Regions from separate parts of the Mesorhizobium sp. M1050 genome, predicted to be linked through region 2. Evidence: predicted binding sites of a transcription regulator. Region 2 holds the regulator's gene; the other holds the start of a gene.

Region 1 (5,781 bases), on a different contig from region 2:
CGCTGGCCGATCGCATGTGGGAAATGCAGGAGAGCGATGAGCGCTTTCGCGGCCTGATCGATGCGCTCGGCGACCTCGTCATTCATCGCAACCGCGACGGCTACATCGTCTATGCCAATAGGGTCTTCGCCGATCTCGTCGAAACCGATCAGCGCGACCTTGCAGGCAAGACCCTGGCGGAACTCGGCATCGAGGTCGGCATCGTCCCTGATGCCGCCTTTTCCGATCATGAATGCCTGAGTTCCACCGATGTCGCCATCAATACGCCCAGCGGCCCGCGTTGGTTTTCGTGGATCGAACTATCGGTGCGCGACAAGGACAGCGGCGCCGTTTCGCATCGCGCCATCGCCCGCGACATCACCGCCCGCAAACGCGCCGAATCCTCGCTGATCACCGCACGCGAACGGGCCGAATACGCCAGCCAGGCCAAATCGCGCTTCCTCGCCACCGTCAGCCATGAAATTCGCACGCCGATGAACGGCATCATGGGCATGGCCAGGCTGCTGGCGGACACCAGCCTGTCGCCGGAGCAGCAGACCTATGTCGGCGCCGTCTCGACCTCAGCCAGCGCATTGCTTGCCCTGATCGAGGATCTTCTCGACTACTCCAAGATCGAAGCCGGGCGCTTCGACCCGGAGCCGCAGCCGATGTCGGTGCGCGAGATCGCCGACAACATCATCGAATTGCTGGCCGCGCGCGCCTTCGCCAAGGATATCGGGCTGGGCTGCTATGTCGAACCCGACGTGCCGCAGTTGATCACTGCCGATCCGGGCAGGGTCAGGCAGGTGCTGCTCAACCTTATCGGCAACGCCATCAAGTTTACCGACAGCGGCGGCGTGTTGGTGAGCGTTGCGCGTGTGCGCACCGAAACCACCGACCGCATTTGCTTCACCATCGCCGATACCGGTCCGGGCCTGCACGATGAGGATCTGGACCGCATTTTCGAGGAGTTCGAGCAAGCCGACGGCACGTCGACGCGTGCGCATGGCGGGGCCGGTCTTGGCCTTGCCATCTCCAAACGCCTAGTGGCCGCCATGGGCGGCACGATCTCGGTGTCCAGCCGGATCGGCCAGGGATCCGAGTTCGTCTTCGAGATCCCGGCGATAGCAGCCACCGAGGCACAGCAGGGCCGCCAAAACGCGCTTTCGGGCAGGCGCGCGGTGATCCTTTCGAAAAACGCTGTCGAGGCTGATGCCATCGCCCGCACCATCCGCGCCAATGGCGGCGCGGTCGACCTCGCCACCACCGCCGCGCAGGCCGCACCCTTCGCCGCCGGCTGCGATGCGCTTCTGGTCGATGCGGCCATGGAAGAAAGCGACGGAAGGCTGCTCAAGCGCCTGCGCTTGAGCGGTTTTTCCCACTGCGAGGCCATCACGCTGATCGCGCCGACCGACCGCGGCATGCTCGGCGAGTTCCGCGCCAGCGGCTACGCAACTTTCCTGGCCAGGCCGGTGCGTGGCGGAACGCTTCTGCGGGTGCTGTTGAGCAGCCATGCCCCAAGCCTCACCCAGCCGCAGCTGGAAAAGCGTGGCGAGCCGACACTTCGCACCGTCAGCAACCGACAGAGGGGCCTGTCGGTGCTGATCGCCGAGGACAATGACATCAACGCCATGCTGGCCCGCGCCACGCTGTTGAAAGCCGGGCATCGCGTCAAAGTGGTCGGCAATGGCAAGGCCGCCGTCGAGGCTGTCACGGGCGCCGGGCACAACCACCGCTTCGACGTGGTTCTGATGGACCTGCACATGCCGGTCATGGACGGACTGGACGCGATTGCCGCCATCCGCCGCCATGAGGAAGAAACCGCAATGTCGCCGGTGCCGATCATGGTACTGTCGGCCGACAGCCAGGAAAAGACCCGCCATGCGGTGTTGGCTCATGGCGCCAGCGGCTTTGTCACCAAGCCGCTCGACCCTGAGGCGTTGGTCAATGCCGTCGAGGGACAGGTCGTCGCAGCCTGAGTTTTTCACCGTCCAATCCGCGCCACGCGCTCAGGTAACGCAGTCGGTTGATCGCATTCGCCAGCCGACGAAGTATTGCCCGCAAGGCCGCATCACGGTACTGTCACAATCCTGTTGCACCTACACCGTATCCCCGTGCCAAGAGGGATGGCTCGAAGGAGAATCACTCGTGCATACAGTTATGCCGGAATGTGACACTCGGCCGAACGCCAGCAGCGCGCTGCTTGCCGGACGTAATGCCGATTGCGTCATGAAGGGCGCAGCACTGGGCCGTATAGGTAATCTCGAAGTGCGACTCGCTCGCAACGAAGCCGAGATCGCGGCCGCGCAGGAAGTGCGCTACCGGGTGTTCTACGACGAACTTGGCGCCAGAAAAGACCTGTTCCAGACCCATGACCGCCGTGATGCCGACCGGTTCGACCCGCTCTGCGACCATCTGCTGGTTTTGGACACCACGCTTTCCGGCCCCGAACATCGCCGCATCGTCGGCACCTATCGGCTGCTGCGGCAAGAAATCGCGGCCACCGCCGGAGGGTTCTATTCGGAAGGTGAATTCGAGCTGACCAAGCTCATCGCCCGTCACCCCGGCCAGCGTTTTCTCGAACTCGGCCGCTCCTGCGTTTTGCCGGAATACCGCTCAAAGCGCACTATCGAGGCATTGTGGCAAGGCATCTGGGCTTACATCAACCACTACGAAATCGGTGTGATGACCGGTTGTGCTTCCTTCCACGGCACGGTGCCGGCGGCGCATGCCGAGGCACTCACCTACCTCGCCCACCATTGCCGAACGAATTCGGCCTGGGATGTGCGCGCGGTGTCCGGGCGCTACTGCTCGATGGACCTGATGCCGATCGAGGCGGTCAACACCAAGGCTGCGATCGCGGCGATGCCGCCCTTGGTCAAGGGCTACCTGCGCGTTGGCGCCCGCATCGGCGATGGCTGCGTCATCGACCGCGAATTCTCGACGGTCGACGTCTTCGTCGTGATGCCGGTCAAGGAAATCGGCGCCCGCTACGTCAACTATTATGGCGGGGAAGCCCAGCGCTTCGCGGCGTGATAGCGAATAGCGAATAGCGAATAGCGAATAGCGAATAGCGAATAGCGAGAACTACGCCGCAATCCTGCGGGCTGCTATCCCTATTCGCTACTCCCTATTCGCTATTCGCTCCTTCACGGAATATCTTCCGGGCGCCGGCCGGGTCGGCTCTTGTAGGACGGAAACGACCAGCCGAATTTGAGCGCGCCGCCACGCACAAGGAACGCCGCAGCAAAACCGGCGAGGTCCGAAGTGAGCGGCGGCAGCCCGGCAAGATCGCCAAGTGTATAGAGGCCGGCACCGGCAAGGGCTGCTGTGACGTAGATTTCGGGCCTGAGCAGCACCGATGGCTCGCCAGCCAGGAGATCGCGCAGAATGCCGCCGGAGGTGGCTGTGAGCACGCCGGTGATGACGGAGACGACCGGCGAACCGGTAATCGCCAGTCCCTTGGCGGCGCCCATCACCGAAAAGGCGGCGAGCCCGATGGCGTCGAGCCAGAGCAGCCATTTCCAGCGCGATTCGACGCGATGCGCGCCGAAGAAGACCAGCGCGGCAACCACGGCGCAGATCAGCACATAGCTGGAGTTGGCGACCCAGAAAACCGGCAGGTTGAGGATGACGTCGCGAAGCGTGCCGCCGCCTATCCCGGTGACGCTGGCCAGGAACAGGAAACCGATGATGTCGAGTTGTTTGCGCGAAGCCGCAAGTGCCCCGGTCGCGGCGAAGACGGCGACACCGGCATAGTCGAGAAGCGCGATGGGGTTCATGAAGCGAACAATGAAAGAGTGAGTAGCGAATAGCGAGTAGCGAATAGCACGAAGCCGCGCAGCAACTCTTGCGTATTTCCTATTCGCTACTCGCTACTCCCTATTCGCTTGTCCGTTCAGGCGTCTTTCTCAGCCTGCTCGTTCACCGGTCCCGGCTCGACCGGCGCTTCAGCGGCGGCAAACTTCGGACCGCCCTTGGCGACGCCGACCATGGCCGGGCGCAGAACCCGCTCGCCGATCGAATAGCCCGGCTGCACGACCTGGACCACGGTGTTGGCCGGAACATCCGGATTGGGCACTTCAAACATCGCCTGATGGAAATTGGGATCGAACTTCTCGCCTTCAGGGGCGAGCTTCTTGACCCCGTGCCGTTCCAGCGCCGACAGCATGGCGCGCTCGGTCAAGTCGACGCCTTCGATCAACGCCTTGAAGCCGGCGTCACCCGAGGCCTTGGCCTCGGCCGGAATCGCGTCCAGCGCACGGCGCAGATTGTCAGAGACCGACAGCATGTCGCGGGCGAAATTCGCAACCGCATACGTGCGCGCATCGTGCACGTCGCGCGCCGTGCGTCGACGCAGGTTTTCCATTTCGGCCGCCACGCGCAGTGCGCGGTCCTTCAATTCTTCATTTTCCTTCAGCAGCCGCACAAGGGCTTCATAGTCGCCGTCGATGCTGCCTTCCGTGCGCTCGGCATTGGCCTCGGTCGCCTCGACTTCATCGGGCGCGCGTTCGTCTTTTGCCTGGTCGCTCATCGCCATTTCCCGTCAATCTCGAATGATATGGATTTTGAGCCCGATATCGAGGTTTGGCGGCCAAAAATCAAGGGGTAAGCAATTGTGGACGTCGTCGGCCAAGCCCGCACAATGACCCATGACATTTCGATCTTAATTCAAATTTTACCCTAAGCGCTGGCATTGCTTGCCACAAATGCGTGATGCTGGAACCATTCTCTTGCTGGAGGAGTTTCGAAGCCGACATAGGATTTTGAGATGACGACCCGCAAAAAGGCCGAAAAGACGGAACGGCTCGCCGCCGAGGTCAGACGCCAGTTTGGCGCCGAGGCGGTCAACCGCTTTATGCGCACCTTGCCCGCCTTCCGCACCGAGGGCGATATCCCTGACCGATTCAGAAAACTGCTCGACCGCCTCGATGGAGCGGAGAAAAGTGACGTCGGCCGGCGCCGGCGGTAACGCGACCGCCAATCTTAGCAGCAAACCTCGGGGTCCCCGAATGATCTTGAGAGCCCGCCACTCGGAGGGAGAACCATCAAGCGGGTGAGCTGCGGTTGCTCGACCGACAGGCCACGCGACAATTACGCGCAGTAATTTCGCGTGATCTTTGCTTGCGGCGGGGAGGCACCCCGCCTATGCTTCGTGATGAACATGATTTCCCCTGAGGCGGTCGCTAACAGCAAGCGCGCCTGGCTGAAAATTCTCGCTCGCTACAAGAAGCCTGACAGGCGGCGCAGCGCTGTCGAACTCGCCATCACACTCATTCCATTCGCCATTCTCTGGGGACTGTCCTCGGCGTCCTACGCCTATGGCCATTGGTGGGGTCTGATGCTGATCCTTCCCGCGGCCGGGTTTCTGGTGCGCATCTTCATGATCCAGCACGATTGCGGTCACGGCTCCTTCTTTGCCAATCGCTATGCGGACGACTGGATCGGCCGCGCGCTCGGCATTCTGACGCTGACGCCCTACGACTGCTGGCGGCGCGCTCACGCGACGCACCATGCCACCGCCGGCAATCTTGACGAACGCGGCATGGGCGACATCAGGACGCTCACCGTTGCCGAATACCGGCAGATGTCATGGCGAGGCCGCCTTGCCTATCGTCTCTATCGCCACCCGCTGGTGATGTTCGGGCTCGGGCCGATCTGGCTGTTCATCTTCGAGCAGAGGCTGCCTGTCGGCATGATGCGAGGCGGCCTGACGCCTTGGGTGTCGTCGATGACCACCAATCTTGGCATCGCGATTGCTGCAGCCCTCCTCATCTGGTTCGTCGGCCCTGGCGCGTTCCT
Region 2 (5,781 bases):
CGGTGACGGAGAAATTCGGCGCGCTGGCACCGATCTACGGCACCATCATCACGTCGGCCATCGCCATCCTGATCGCCGTGCCGCTCGGCATCGGCATCGCCATCTTTCTCACCGAGCTTTGCCCGCGCCCGCTGCGGCGGCCGATCGGCATGGCGGTGGAACTGCTGGCCGGCATCCCCTCGATCATTTACGGCATCTGGGGCCTGTTCGTGCTGGCGCCGTTCCTGCAGACGACCGTGCAGCCCTTCATCATCGGCGTGTTCCACGGCATTCCCGGCCTCGGCAGCCTGTTTGCCGGTCCGCCCTATGGCATCGGCCTGCTGACCTCGTCGCTGATCCTCGCCATCATGGTGCTGCCCTTCATCACCTCGATCACCAAGGACGTCTTCGACACGGTACCGCCGGTGCTAAAGGAATCGGCCTACGGCATCGGCTGCACGACCTGGGAAGTGACCCGCCGCGTCGTCATTCCCTACACGAGGATCGGCATCATGGGCGGCGTCATGCTCGGCCTTGGCCGCGCGCTGGGCGAAACCATGGCGGTCACCTTCGTCATCGGAAACGCGCACCGCATCTCAACCTCGCTGTTCGCGCCGGCAACGACGATCTCCGCGACCATCGCCAATGAGTTCACCGAAGCCGTCGGCGACCTCTACACCTCTTCGCTGGTGGCGCTCGGCCTGATCCTGTTCGTCATCACCTTCCTGATCCTTGCCATCGCCCGCTACATGCTGATGCGCATCGACGCCCGCACCGGAGCCTGACCGATGTCGACAGCCACATCGCTTCACCAGAGCCGCAAGAGGAAGAATGCCGTGATGATGACGCTGTGTGTCACCGCGGCGGGCATCGGACTTGCCTGGCTGGCGCTCATCCTCGGCGCGCTGGTCTACAAGGGCGCGGCCGGCCTGTCCCTTGACGTCTTCACGCAGATGACGCCGCCTCCCGGCGACGCCGGCGGCCTGCTCAACGCCATCTATGGCAGCGTGGTCATGACGATCATCGCCGTCATCGTCGGTACGCCGATCGGAGTGCTGGCCGGCACTTACATGGCCGAATACGGTCGCTTTTCCAGGCTGACCACCGTGGTGCGCTTCATCAACGACATCCTGCTGTCGGCGCCGTCGATCATCATCGGCCTGTTCGTCTACGAACTTATGGTGCGGCCGATGGGGCATTTCTCGGCAATCGCCGGTGCTGTCGCGCTCGCCATCCTCGTCATTCCGGTGGTGGTACGCACCACCGAAGACATGCTCAATTTGGTGCCGAACGCCTTGCGCGAAGCCGGCACCGCGATCGGCGCACCGCGCTGGGTGGTCATCAAGTCGGTCGCCTACCGCGCCGCGCTATCGGGCATTGTCACCGGCATATTGCTGTCGATCGCCCGTATCTCCGGCGAGACGGCACCACTGCTCTTCACGGCGCTCAACAACCAGTTCTGGTCGAGCAATCTCAACGCGCCGATGGCCAGCCTGCCTGTCACCATCTTCCAGTTCGCTCTCAGCCCCTACGAGGAATGGCAGCAACTGGCCTGGACCGGCGCACTCATCATCACATTGACGGTTCTTGCGCTCAGCATCGTTGCGCGCAGCCTGACCGGACGCAGAGAGGACAAATGAGCCAGATGTTGTCTCCAGACATGACGATCGCCGCCGAGGCCACCGCCAAGGCCAAGATCGAGGTCAAGAACCTCAACTTCTACTACGGCCAGTCGAAGGCGCTGAAGGACATTACGCTGTCCTTGCCGGAGCGCAGCGTCACCGCCTTCATCGGGCCTTCGGGCTGCGGGAAGTCGACGCTGCTGCGCGTCTTCAACCGCATCTACGAGCTCTATCCCAAGCAGACGGCCGAAGGTCAGGTGCTGCTCGACGGCCAGAACGTTCTCGACCGCTCGCAGGACCTCAACCTGCTGCGCACCAAGATCGGCATGGTGTTCCAGAAGCCGACGCCATTTCCGATGTCGATCTATGAAAACATCGCGTTCGGCATCAGGCTCTACGAGAAGCTGAGCAAGTCGGAGATGGACGGCCGCGTCGAGCAGGCGCTGAAGCGCGCGGCACTCTGGACCGAGGTCAAGGACAAGCTCGACGCCAGCGGCCTCAGCCTCTCCGGCGGCCAGCAGCAGCGGCTCTGCATCGCCCGCACCGTGGCGGTGAAGCCGGAAGTCATCCTGCTCGACGAGCCCGCCTCGGCGCTCGACCCGCTGTCGACCGCCAAGATCGAGGAACTGATCGACGAGTTGCAAGCCGACTACACGATCGTCATCGTCACCCACAACATGCAGCAGGCGGCGCGCGTATCGAAGCAGACGGCCTTCATGTATCTGGGCGAGCTGGTCGAGTTCGACCGCACCGAGAAGATCTTCACGTCGCCCCGCGAGAAGCGCACGCAGGACTACATCACCGGCCGCTTCGGCTGAGCTCAGGCATACGAGGAACAGGATCATGAGCGAACACACAGTCGCTTCTTTCGACGAGGATCTCGGTCAGATCAGCAAGCTCATCAGCGACATGGGCGATCTCGCCAGCTCGATGGTCGGCGGTGCGACCAAGGCGCTCTTGAATTCCGACAACGCCTTGGCACAGCGCGTCGTCTCCGATGATGCGATCATGGACGCGCGCCAGCGCGAGCTCGACGACCGCGCAATCACGCTGATCGCCAAGCGGCAGCCGATGGCCGATGATCTGCGCCATGTCGTCGGTTCTATCCGCATGGCCGGCGATCTCGAACGCATCGGCGACCTTGCCAAGAACATCGCCAAGCGTGTCGGCACTGTCGGCCTCAGCGTCACGCCGCGCGACCTTTCGCACTCGATCGATGGAATGGCACAACTGGTGCTGATCCAGGTGCAGGGCGTCATCGAGGAATATGCGGCGCGTGACGCCGCCGCGCTGGCGAAACTGCGTGCCGACGACGAACGCATCGACGTCAAATACACCTCCGTGTTCCGCGAGCTTCTCACCTATATGATGGAAGACCCGCGCAACATCACCGCGTGCACGCATCTTTTGTTCTGCGCCAAGAACCTCGAGCGCATCGGCGACCATGTCACCAACATCGCGGAAAATGCCTATTATGTTTTGACCGGCACGCAGCTGCCGGCCAATCGTCCGAAACAGGACGAGACGACAATGTCCGCGCCCGCGGCATGACGACAGGGGTAACCAGCCGATGATCGCGCCACGCATCATGGTGGTGGAGGACGAGGAGCCGCTAGGCGTGCTGCTCCGTTACAATCTGGAGTCCGAGGGCTATCAGGTCGAGGTCGTGACGCGCGGCGACGAGGCCGAGATCCGGCTGCAGGAGAACGTGCCCGACCTTCTGGTGCTCGACTGGATGGTGCCGGCGGTCTCCGGCATCGAACTCTGCCGGCGCCTGCGAATGCGTCCCGAGACCGAGCGGCTGCCGATCATCATGCTGACCGCGCGCGGCGAGGAGAGCGATCGCGTGCGGGGCCTCTCGACCGGCGCCGACGATTATCTGGTCAAGCCGTTTTCGACACCGGAGTTCATGGCCAGGGTCAAGGCGCTGCTGCGCCGTGCCAAGCCGGAACTGCTGTCCAGCGTGCTGAAGGTCGGCGACATCGTGCTCGATCGAGAATCGCACCGGGTCTATCGCAAGAAGAGCGAGATCCGGCTCGGGCCGACCGAATTCCGCCTGCTCGAATTCATGATGCGCCATCCCGGCCGCGTGTTCTCGCGCAGCCAGCTGCTCGACAACGTCTGGGGCGAAACGATCTACATCGACGAACGCACGGTGGACGTGCATGTCGGGCGGCTGCGCAAAGCCGTCAACAACGGCCGCATGCCCGACGTCATCCGCACCATTCGGGGCGCAGGCTACTCGATCAGGGAAGACTAGCCGATAGATCGGAACCAAGGTTCAAACTTGATCAGCAGGTGGTCGCCAATGGCCACGCGATCCAGACATTCAAGCAGGCGGGATCGAAGTTTTAACTGCCCTTCGCGGTCGCGGGCTCGGCGCGTACCTTGACTGGCTGGCGATTGCCCTCCGATCTCCCAATTCGCTTTTCTGCCAGGCTGGCCGCAGGAAGCACGGCCCGTGACACGCTTTAGTTGGTCACATTGCTATCTTGCCCGCAGAACTCCGATCAAAGTCACGCGCATCAAGAAACAATTTGAACTAATATGGCTATGTGCCCGCTAGAGGATGTGGTTTCGCATAAATGCGCAATTTTATTAAAAATTTTATCCGACTAAGAGCGAGTTTCCCTCTTCTTTATTGATTGTATGTGCTCCGAATAGTCAATACGATCTTGGATCTGATGACGATTCCGCGGGAACGATCTCGTTCTTTGCAACGTTGCTTTGAAAGCGGTCGCCGGACCCTGCGCCGAATGATTTGACCAGGTCGGACACTAAGAGGAAGGATTTCTGATGAGCACGGTCTTAAACGCCAAAGGTATTCCTCTTCCCTACACCGGCGCGTCCAGTCATTGGTTCTCGGCAACCGGAGCCGGGGCCGAACTGCATGGCACCTCAGGCAACGACTCCTTCTGGGGAGACACCGGCGTCAATGTCACGATGTACGGTGGCGCCGGCGACGACTATTATCATCTCTATTCCACCAACAATAAGGCGGTCGAAGATCCCGGGGCAGGGATCGACACGATCGACACCTGGATGAGCTACAAGCTCCCCGACAATTTCGAGAACCTGGTCGTTACCGGCGCCAATCGATATGCGTTCGGAAATGCGTTGGACAACATCATCAAGGGCGGGTCGGGTCATCAGACGCTGGATGGCGGCAAGGGAAATGATGTCCTGATCGGCGGTGACGGCGCCGACACTTTCGCCATCTCCAAAGGAAATGGAAGCGATCTTATCTTCGATTTCGGTGCGACCGATGTGGTGCGCCTTAACGGCTATGACTTCACTTCGTTCGATGCCGTCCGTTCGCAGATGGTTCAGGTGGAATCGAACGTGACGCTGAACGTCGGATCTGACGAGATCCTGGTGTTCAAGAATACGACTATCGACAAGTTGCAGCCGACCCAGTTCGAACTGCCGATAGACAAGTCCGGAATGACGCTGTCCTTCTCCGACGAATTCAACACGCTGAGCCTTCGGGACGGGCAGGACGGCACCTGGAATTCCAATTTCTCGTGGGGAGCGCCGAACGGCAGCACATTGAGCAGCAATGGCGAGTTGCAATGGTATATCGACGCCAATTACGGCCCGACGAGTTCCGTCCACCCGTTCAGCGTTGAAAACGGCGTCCTCACCATCACCGCCGCGCAGGCGCCGGAGGACATCAAGCCTCTGATTAACAACTACGAATACACCTCGGGGATACTGACGACCCACGACACCTTCGCGCAAACCTACGGCTATTTCGAAATGCGGGCGGACCTGCCCGAAACGGCCGGAGCCTGGCCGGCCTTCTGGCTGCTTCCGGAAGACGGATCGTGGCCGCCGGAGCTGGACGTCGTCGAAACGCGCGGTCAGGATCCGAACACGCTTTTCATGACAGCGCACACCAATGAGACGGGAGAGCACACGAAGGTTTCGTCCACCGTGAACGTTGCGGACACTGACGGTTTCCACACCTATGGCCTGCTCTGGACAAAGGATGAGCTTGTCTGGACCTATGACGGTGTGAAGGTCGCCCAAGCGGCGACGCCGTCCGACATGCACGACCCCATGTACATACTGGCCAATCTCGCGGTGGGCGGCATTGCCGGCCAGCCTCCTGACCATCTGGCTACTCCAGCGGAGATGAAAATCGACTATATCCACGCCTATACGCTGGACCAACCCT

What was found. Region 2 encodes PhoB, which activates phosphate uptake and scavenging genes when phosphate is short. Its sites were predicted from a motif close to TGTCATNNANCTGTCAT; they were not measured.
Region 1: olsB (l-ornithine N(alpha)-acyltransferase) is a predicted target of PhoB. The motif match lies at 2,060-2,076, and genes of this name have one in related genera.

The regions. Positions count from the first base shown of each region.
Region 1 is NZ_JAMYMV010000038.1:57,018-62,798, reverse strand. It holds gene NKH57_RS20455 (ATP-binding protein) at 1-1,958, shown strand, start outside; gene olsB (l-ornithine N(alpha)-acyltransferase) at 2,140-3,015, shown strand; gene NKH57_RS20445 (trimeric intracellular cation channel family protein) at 3,129-3,761, opposite strand; gene grpE (nucleotide exchange factor GrpE) at 3,878-4,513, opposite strand; gene NKH57_RS20435 (hypothetical protein) at 4,751-4,951, shown strand; gene NKH57_RS20430 (fatty acid desaturase) at 5,138-5,781, shown strand, end outside.
Region 2 is NZ_JAMYMV010000046.1:14,168-19,948, forward strand. It holds gene pstC (phosphate ABC transporter permease subunit PstC) at 1-764, shown strand, start outside; gene pstA (phosphate ABC transporter permease PstA) at 768-1,619, shown strand; gene pstB (phosphate ABC transporter ATP-binding protein PstB) at 1,616-2,419, shown strand; gene phoU (phosphate signaling complex protein PhoU) at 2,445-3,152, shown strand; gene phoB (phosphate regulon transcriptional regulator PhoB) at 3,172-3,861, shown strand; gene eglC (endo-1,3-1,4-beta-glycanase EglC) at 4,398-5,781, shown strand, end outside.